DNA from 2 places in the Mesorhizobium sp. J428 genome. Region 2 is predicted to be linked to the other one. Evidence: predicted binding sites of a transcription regulator. Region 2 holds the regulator's gene; the other holds the start of a gene.
The links. Region 2 encodes LexA, which represses DNA repair genes until DNA is damaged. Its sites were predicted from a motif close to TGTTCNNNNTGTGTTCNG; they were not measured.
Positions count from the first base shown of each region.

Region 1: the regulator LexA is predicted to act here: its motif matches at 2,300-2,317, upstream of LRS09_RS14225 (DNA recombination protein RmuC).

Region 1 covers NZ_JAJOMX010000001.1:2,803,996-2,808,204, reverse strand. Annotated here, with positions in the region: gene yidC (membrane protein insertase YidC) at 1-1,546, shown strand, start outside; gene def (peptide deformylase) at 1,740-2,249, opposite strand; gene LRS09_RS14225 (DNA recombination protein RmuC) at 2,350-3,600, shown strand; gene LRS09_RS14220 (hypothetical protein) at 3,683-3,817, shown strand; gene LRS09_RS14215 (DUF6481 family protein) at 3,924-4,209, opposite strand, start outside.
Region 2 covers NZ_JAJOMX010000001.1:5,004,144-5,008,352, reverse strand. Annotated here, with positions in the region: gene LRS09_RS25220 (ComEC/Rec2 family competence protein) at 1-2,214, shown strand, start outside; gene lexA (transcriptional repressor LexA) at 2,240-2,953, opposite strand; gene glp (gephyrin-like molybdotransferase Glp) at 3,084-4,209, opposite strand, start outside.

The DNA of each region.
Region 1 (4,209 bases), 2.2 Mb from region 2:
CAGCCGCGTGGCGATCGACACGCCGGCGCTGGCCGGTTCGATCAACCTCGCCGGCGCGCGCATCGACGACCTGAAGCTCAAGGCCTACCACACCGAGGTCGACAAGAGCTCGCCCAACATCGACCTGCTCAATCCCGCCTCCCTGCCCAACGGCCAGTATGCCGAGATCGGTTATGTGGCCGGCGCCGACGCCGGCGCGATGCCAGGCCCCGATACGGTGTGGACCGCCCCGGCCGGCGCGACGCTCACTCCGTCGACCCCGGTCACCCTGACCTACACCAACGACAAGGGCATAACCTTCACGCGCACCATCGCGGTGGACGCGAACTACATGTTCACGGTCAGCGACAAGGTGGAGAACTCCGGCGCGGCGGCCGTGTCGCTCCAGAACTACGGCCGCGTCACGCGCTTCGACAAGCCAGCGCATCCGAGCGTCTACGTCATCCATGAGGGCCTGATCGGCGTGACCGGTGAGGAAGGCCTCCAGGAGATCAGCTATTCCACCCTGGAAGAAGACAAGCGCGTCACCCCCGGCAAGTCGACTGATGGCTGGCTCGGCATCACCGACAAATACTGGGCTGTCGCGCTGGTCCCGTCGGGCGCCCAGCCCTTCCAGCCCAACTTCTCCTGGTTCGACGACGGCCGGGCCCGCTTCCAGGCCGACTACCTGACCGACCCGATCCAGCTCGCGCCGGGTGCCTCCGCCAATGTTGAGACCCTCGTCTTTGCCGGCGCCAAGGAAGTGAACAAGATCCAGGCCTATGAGACCGACCGGCAGATCCGGCAGTTCGACCTGATGATCGACTGGGGCTGGTTCTATTTCATCACCAAGCCGATGTTCTGGCTGATCGACCACCTCTACAAGCTGCTCGGCAATTTCGGCCTGGCGATCCTCGCCACCACGGTCATCGTCAAGGCGGTGTTCTTCCCGCTCGCCAACAAGAGCTACGCCTCGATGGCGAACATGAAGAAAGTGCAGCCGAAGATGCTGGAAATCCGCGAGAAATACGCGGACGACAAGATGAAGCAGCAGCAGGCGATGATGGAGCTCTACAAGACGGAGAAGATCAATCCGCTGGCCGGCTGCTGGCCGATCCTGATCCAGATTCCCGTGTTCTTCGCGCTCTACAAGGTGCTGTATGTGACGATCGAAATGCGGCATGCGCCGTTCTTCGGCTGGATCCAGGACCTCGCGGCGCCCGATCCGACCTCGATCTTCAACCTGTTCGGCCTGCTGCCCTTCGCGGTTCCCGCCTTCCTGCTGATCGGCGTATGGCCGATCATCATGGGCATCACGATGTTCCTGCAGATGCGCATGAACCCGACGCCGCCGGACCCGACCCAGGCGATGATCTTCACCTGGATGCCGGTCATCTTCACCTTCATGCTGGCCTCGTTCCCGGCTGGCCTCGTCATCTACTGGGCGTGGAACAACTTCCTGTCGATCGTCCAGCAGGGCGTGATCATGAAGCGTCAAGGCGCCAAGATCGAGCTCTGGGACAATCTCATCGGCATGTTCAAGAAGAAGCCCACGCCGGCGGAATAGCGACAAGCGCAGAGCCTCATAAGAAGCCCGCTTCGGCGGGCTTTTTTATGGGACTAAACCAAGCTTCGGCTTCGAAGTTGAAACCTTGTAGAGCAGAGCGACGTAGCTTCGGTATCGGCCGCCTGGGCGGGTTGGCGTTCTCTCCGGCGGCCGGGCCCGGGCTATCCGGTCAGGAGTCCGGGCGCCGCTTCGCTCAGGCGGTGCGGGCCAGCTTCCTGAACTTGCGCATCACCATGTCGCGCTTCAGCTTCGAGATATGGTCGATGAACAGCACACCGTTCAGATGGTCAATCTCGTGCTGCAGGCAGGTCGCCAACAGGCCGTCCGCGGCCAGTTCCTGCTGTTTGCCATCCTTGTCGAGATAGCGGACGGTCACGCTCGCCGGGCGCTCGACCTCGGCATAGTAGTCGGGGATCGAGAGGCAGCCTTCCTCGTGGATATTGCTGTCGTCGCCAGACGCCACGATCTCGGGATTGATGAAGATCTGCGGGGCAGGTGCCTCGCCTTCCTTGGCGAGGTCGATGACCACCAGCCGCAGTGGTTCGCCCACCTGGATCGCGGCAAGGCCGATGCCGGGGGCGTCGTACATCGTGTCCAGCATGTCGCCGGCAAACTTCAGAAGCGGCGCGTCGACACGCTCCACGGGCTTGGAAACCTGGCGCAGCAACGGATCGGGAAGGATGATTAGAGGCTTGACGGACATTCGGCTCACCTAAGACCTCGGCCCGGCAGCGTCAACATCGGCAAGATCTCCGTTCACGTTTTGATCTGACGCGGTCCGCCGAATCGCATAGACTTGTTGCATGAACGACCTCTCCACCCTGTTTGAACAGCCCGTGATGCAGCTTGGCGCATCGATCGTGACGCTCGGCCAGGCGCTGGCAGCGGCGGCTGTCGTCGCGCTGCTGCTCGTCGTGCTTCTCGGCGTGGCGTTGTGGCGCTCCGGCGCGGCACGGGCGGCGGCGGCCGCCGAAGCGGCGCAGCTTGCCCGCGAAGCGGAGATGCGGATGGCCGAGATCGCCCGCCAGCAACTCGAGATGCAGGGCCGGATGGGCCAGATGAACGAGGCGCTGAGCGCGCGCCAGGCCGAGCTCAACCAGTCGCTCGGCCAGCGCCTCGACGCCATGACGGGGAGGATCGGCCAGACCATGACCGAACAGACCCGTTCGACGCATGAAAGCCTGGCAAAGCTGCAGGAGCGGCTGGCGGTGATCGACACGGCGCAAGGCAACATCCAGTCGCTCGCCGGACAGGTCGTCCAGCTGCAGGCGATCCTGTCGAACAAGCAGACGCGCGGTGCGTTCGGCCAGTCGCGCATGGAGGCGATCGTGGCGGACGGTCTGCCGCACGGCGCCTATGAGTTCCAGGCGACGCTGTCGAACGGCAGCCGCCCCGACTGCATCATCAGGATGCCGAACGGCACGCCGCCGCTGGTGATCGACGCCAAGTTCCCGCTGGAGGCCTGGAACGCGATCCGCGCCGCCGAGGCGGCGGAGGGTTCGCCGGAAACTGCCAAGGCCGCCGCGCAGGCATTCCGGCGCGACGTCGAGGTGCATATCAAGGCGATCTCGGAGAAATACCTGCTGACCGGCGAGACGCAGGACACGGCGTTCATGTTCGTGCCCTCTGAGTCCATCTTCGCCGAGATCCACGAGAACTTCGAGGCGCTGGTCCAGCGCGCGCACCGTGCCCGCATCGTCATCGTCTCGCCCTCGCTGCTGATGCTGTCGATCCAGGTGATCCAGTCGGTGCTGAAGGACGCCCGCATGCGCGAGCAGGCGCACCTGATCCAAGGCGAGGTGGTGCGGCTGATGGAGGACCTGTCGCGCCTCGACGACCGCGTGCGCAAGCTGCAGGGGCATTTCGCACTGACGGCGAAGGACATCGACCAGATCGTTACCTCGGCCGACAAGCTCGCGAAGCGCGGCCAGAAGATCGAGGCGCTGGAGTTCGGCCAGGCTCCGGACAGTGCGGATTCGTCCCCTGCGGCGGAGCCCTCGGTGGGCACGCGCACCGGACAACTGCGGCTTCGTGTCGTCGACGGCGACGAATAGGCTGCGGCCCAGCGTTCGCGCTTGATTGCGCTGTGCTTTTCCATTCAGATGCGCTCAGTCGAACGCCCCGAAGGAGGATGACATGGCAAAGGGTGCGATGAGGCCCGGCAAGGAGGCTCGAAAACCCAAGAAGGACGCGAAGAAGCCGGTCGCGGCGCCGGCGCCGTTCGCCAAGGTCGAGCCGGCGCGGATCACCAAGCCGAAGAAGGACAAGTAGATTCCGGTCGCCGCCTTACAGGGCAAACGCCAAAAGGCGGGCCCGAGCACCTCGGGTCCGCCATGATGGCTGAACGGCTTACCGGCCGGACCTTGTCCGGCCTGGATCAGGCGGTCCGGCGGGTCCCGACGCGAGACTTCCGAGCGGCGTAGCGCGCATCGCGCCTTGCCTTCTTCTCGGCTTCCTCGGCGAGGTAGCGCGACAGACGCTCCTTTTCCTCGGCCTCGCGAGCCTCGGCCTCGATGCGCGCACGCTCCTCGGCCTCCTTGCGGGCGATTTCCGCAAGGCGCTCGCGTTCGGCGCGTTCCGCCGCTTCGCGGGCGAGCTTCTCCTGACGGAGCTTCTCTTTTTCTTTCTCGCGGATGGCGCGGGCGGCCAGAATGGCCTCGCGC
Region 2 (4,209 bases):
CACGCGTCCGAACAGGCGGCATCGGCCGTTCAGCTCGAGATAGATCGGGGCGGCGCATTCCTCCTCGTGCCCGTGCTGCTCTGCGCCGGAGCGGCCGTCTATTTCGCACTCGACTTCGAGCCAGGCTGGACGCCGATCCTCTCGCTGGCTGGTCTCTTCGGAGCCGTTGCCTGGCTGGCCCGTAATGTCGCGGTGGCGAGATATCTCGCGCTGGCACTTCTGCTCCTCGTTGGTGGTGCCTTCTTCGGCAAGGTGGAAACCTGGCGCTCCAGCACGAAGGTGATCGGCGGCGAAATCACCACACGGCTGACGGGGCGTGTCGAGACGATCGAAACCCGCGAGAAGGGGCGCATAAGGTTGACGCTCGCGGTGATGGCGACAGAGCGGCCGAAGTTGCGCTATCAGCCCGACCGCGTGCGCCTGACGGCCCGATCCGCGCCGCCGGGCCTTGAGCCGGGTGCTGCGGTGACGGGATTGGCGCGGCTCGCGCCGCCGCTCGGGCCGTTGCGTCCCGGCTCCTACGATTTCGCTTTCGAAAGCTATTTCGACCGGATTGGCGCGAGCGGCTTCTTTCTCAAGCGGCCTGAGGTTTTGCCGGCGGCGGACGAGAGTTCGTTGCGCGCGCGCGTGGAAGCCTGGATCGAAGCGCGGCGCCTCGCGCTTGCCGGGCGCATCCGCGGCCATATCGGTGGGCCCGAGGGCGAGATCGCGGCCGCGCTCGTCGCCGGCGTGCGTGCGGGAATCCCGGAGGATGTCAACGAGACGCTGCGCATCACCGGGCTCGCGCATGTGCTGTCGATCTCCGGCCTGCACATGGCGCTGGTGGCGGGCGTGGTGATCGGGTCGCTGCGGCTCGGCTTTGCCGCCTTTCCCGGATTTGCCTCGCGCCATCCGGTGCGGAAATACGCGGCTGTCGGCGCGCTGGCAGCACTTGCCGCCTATCTTCTTATCTCAGGTTCGCAGGTCGCCGCCGAGCGCAGCTTCCTAATGATCGCGGTGATGCTGGTCGCGCTGCTTTTCGATCGCGCGGCGCTGACGATGCGCAACCTGGCGATCGCCGCCCTGATCATCATCGTGCTCTCGCCGCACGAGGTCGTCGGGCCAAGCTTCCAGATGTCGTTCGCGGCAACGGCCGCGCTCGTTTCCGCCTATGGCTGGTGGGCGGAACGCAGAGCGCGCCGAGCACAACCGAATCCTGCACAGCGTGGCGCGCTCCTGCGGATTGCGCGAACGGTCGTCTTCTACGCCGCGGGGTTGGCGGCCACGTCGCTGATCGCCGGCGTCGCGACCGGCATCTTCGGCGCCTGGCATTTCCAGCGTGTCTCGCCGCTCGGCCTTGTCGCAAACCTCGCGGCCATGCCCGTGTTTTCGGTCGTCGTGATGCCGGCGGCGGTGGCCGGAATGGTGCTGATGCCTTTCGGCCTCGATGGGCCAGTCTTCATAATCATGGGGCAGGGGCTGTCGCTGGCACTTGCCATCGTCCGCTGGCTCGCCGAGCGCACGCCGGTCGATGCGATCGGCGCGGTTCCCTCCGCTTCCGTTGTCCTGCTCGCGCTTGCGCTGGTGCCGCTCACGCTTGCCACGACGACCGCGGTGAGACTGCTCGCGGTCCCGCTCGCCGTCGTGGGCTTTGCAAGCCTGACGCTTCGCGAATTGCCGCAGGCCTACGTCTCCGAGGATGCGCGACTGGTCGGGATCAGGACGCGGGACGGCATGCTGGCAGTCAACCGCGACCGTCCGAATGCGTTTACGGTCGAAGACTGGTCGCGGGCGACGATGGCAACCGGTATCATGAAGCCGGCAAAGGAGACGGAAGCCGGAACCACTGGCACCGTCATGGATATTTCTCCGGCGCGATTCTTCTGCGCGGGCGACCTGTGCCGGGTCGAACATGAGTCGGGAGCCGTGGTCGCTCATGCGTTGACGATGCCCGACGCCGAGCAGGCCTGCGACACGGCGAGCGTAATCGTCATCGCCGATCCGACGGCTGCCAATCCCTGCCCGCACAGCAAAGTGCAAATCATCACCGCGCGACGGCTTGCGCTGGACGGCAGCGCAGAGATCCGCTTCGACGGTGTGGGAAACGCTTCCGTCACCTACGCCCTGTCCGGCACGCGTCCCTGGCACGACCACCGCCGCTTCTCGCGCGCCGCCAGAGGCATGGCTCCTTACGAGCCCGCAAACAAAAAAGCCGGCACGAAGCCGGCTTCCTGAACCACTCGTCGGCTCTTCGCGACGCTCAGTATTTCCGGATGAGGCCGACGAGACGACCCTGCACCTTGATCCGGTCCGGGCCGAAGATCCGCGTCTCGTAGGCCGGGTTGGCGGCTTCGAGAGCGATCGAGGCGCCCTTGCGGCGGAAGCGCTTGAGTGTGGCTTCTTCCTCGTCGACCAGGGCCACGACGATGTCGCCGGGGGTGGCCGCGTTCGTGTTGCGGATGATGACCGTATCGCCGTCGAAGATGCCGGCCTCGATCATCGAATCTCCTTTCACTTCAAGGGCATAGTGCTCGCCGCCCGACAGCATTTCCGGCGGCACCATGATCGCGTGGGTCTGGTGCTGGATGGCGTCGATCGGCACGCCGGCCGCGATGCGGCCCATGACGGGGATCGAGATCGCGCTGCCCGCATCGTTGCTGGCAACGGGCGCGCGCGGCGGCTCGGCCGGCTTCTGGCCGAGGCTGCCCTGGATGACGCTCGGGGAGAATTTGCGCGGGCCGGCGAGGGCGGGAGACATCGATTCCGGTAGGCGGACGACTTCCAGCGCGCGCGCCCGGTTGGGCAGGCGGCGGATGAAGCCGCGCTCCTCCAGCGCCGTGATCAGGCGGTGGATGCCGGACTTCGAGGCAAGGTCCAGCGCCTCCTTCATCTCGTCGAAGGAAGGGGGAATGCCGGACTCCTTCATCCGCTCGTGGATGAACATCAGCAACTCGTGTTGCTTGCGCGTCAGCATTTCGCCCTCCAAGAATCGCCAGACAAACAAAACCAGAACAAACACTATCTGTTCGATATGTGTTCTGCAACCGCTTAAATTTTAGTGAATTTGTTTACCGTTCGTTCAGGCTATTTGCCGAGCCGGCTTCTCATCGCAGCAGAACCACGCGGCAGGGAGAGCCCGCAGGGGCTGCGGGAGCGAAGGGCGGACGGACGATGAGGGCGTTGGCGTCGGCCAGAATCCGCAGCATCGAAGAATCCTGCACAGGGAAGGGCGCTGCAACGAGTTGGCCGTCGCGACTCTCGACACGGGCGCGGACATAGTCCTCACGCTGGTCGTTTTCGGTCATGTCGACACCCAGAACCGCGTCCCGAATGTCCAACATATGGGGCCGTCCTCCCAGTTGCGCGACGAGCGGCGCGACGAAAAGGTGCGAGCAGACGAGAGAGGCCACCGGATTGCCGGGGAGCCCGAGCACCCGCACGTCGCCCAATCGGCCGAACATCAGCGGCTTGCCGGGCCGCATCGCGATCTTCCAGAAGTCGAGCGTCATACCGGCAGAACTCAGCACCTCGCGCACCAGGTCGTGGTCGCCGACCGAGGCGCCGCCGAGCGTGACGATGATGTCCGCGCCCGCTGCGCGTGCGCCATCTATCGCCGCGGCGATCCCAGAGCGGTCGTCACGTACGATGCCGAGATCGAGGGGGACGGCACCCATCTTTTCGACCACGGCAGCCACGCCATAGGCATTCGAGGAGATGATCTGGTCCGGCCCGGTCTCGCTGCCCGGCGGCAGCAGTTCGTCGCCCGTGGCGAGGATAGCGACCAGCGGCTTGCGGATGACCGGCAGCGCCGCGTGGTTGGCGGCAGCCGCCAGCGAGACGGCGGCGGGATCGAGGAGCCGGCCCGCCTCGAGCAGAGGCTCACCTTCGCGGAAGTCGAGAGCTTGCCGGCGGATGTTGCGGAAGGCCGCGACGGGCTCCAATGCTTCCACACCATTGGGCGAGAGGCGCGTGTTCTCCTGGATCAGCACGGCGTCGGCCCCGGCAGGAACCGGTGCGCCGGTAAAAATGCGGACCGCTTCGCCGGGGCCAACCGTGCCCGTGAACCCCTTGCCGGCCGGCGCCTCGCCGATGACACGCAGCGTCGCGGGCACCGATGCGACGTCGGCGGCGCGGACCGCATAGCCGTCCATCGCGGAGGCGTCGAAGGGCGGCTGGGTGCGCAGCGCCGCGATGTCTGTGGCGAGCACGCGCCACGCGGCCTGGCCGATC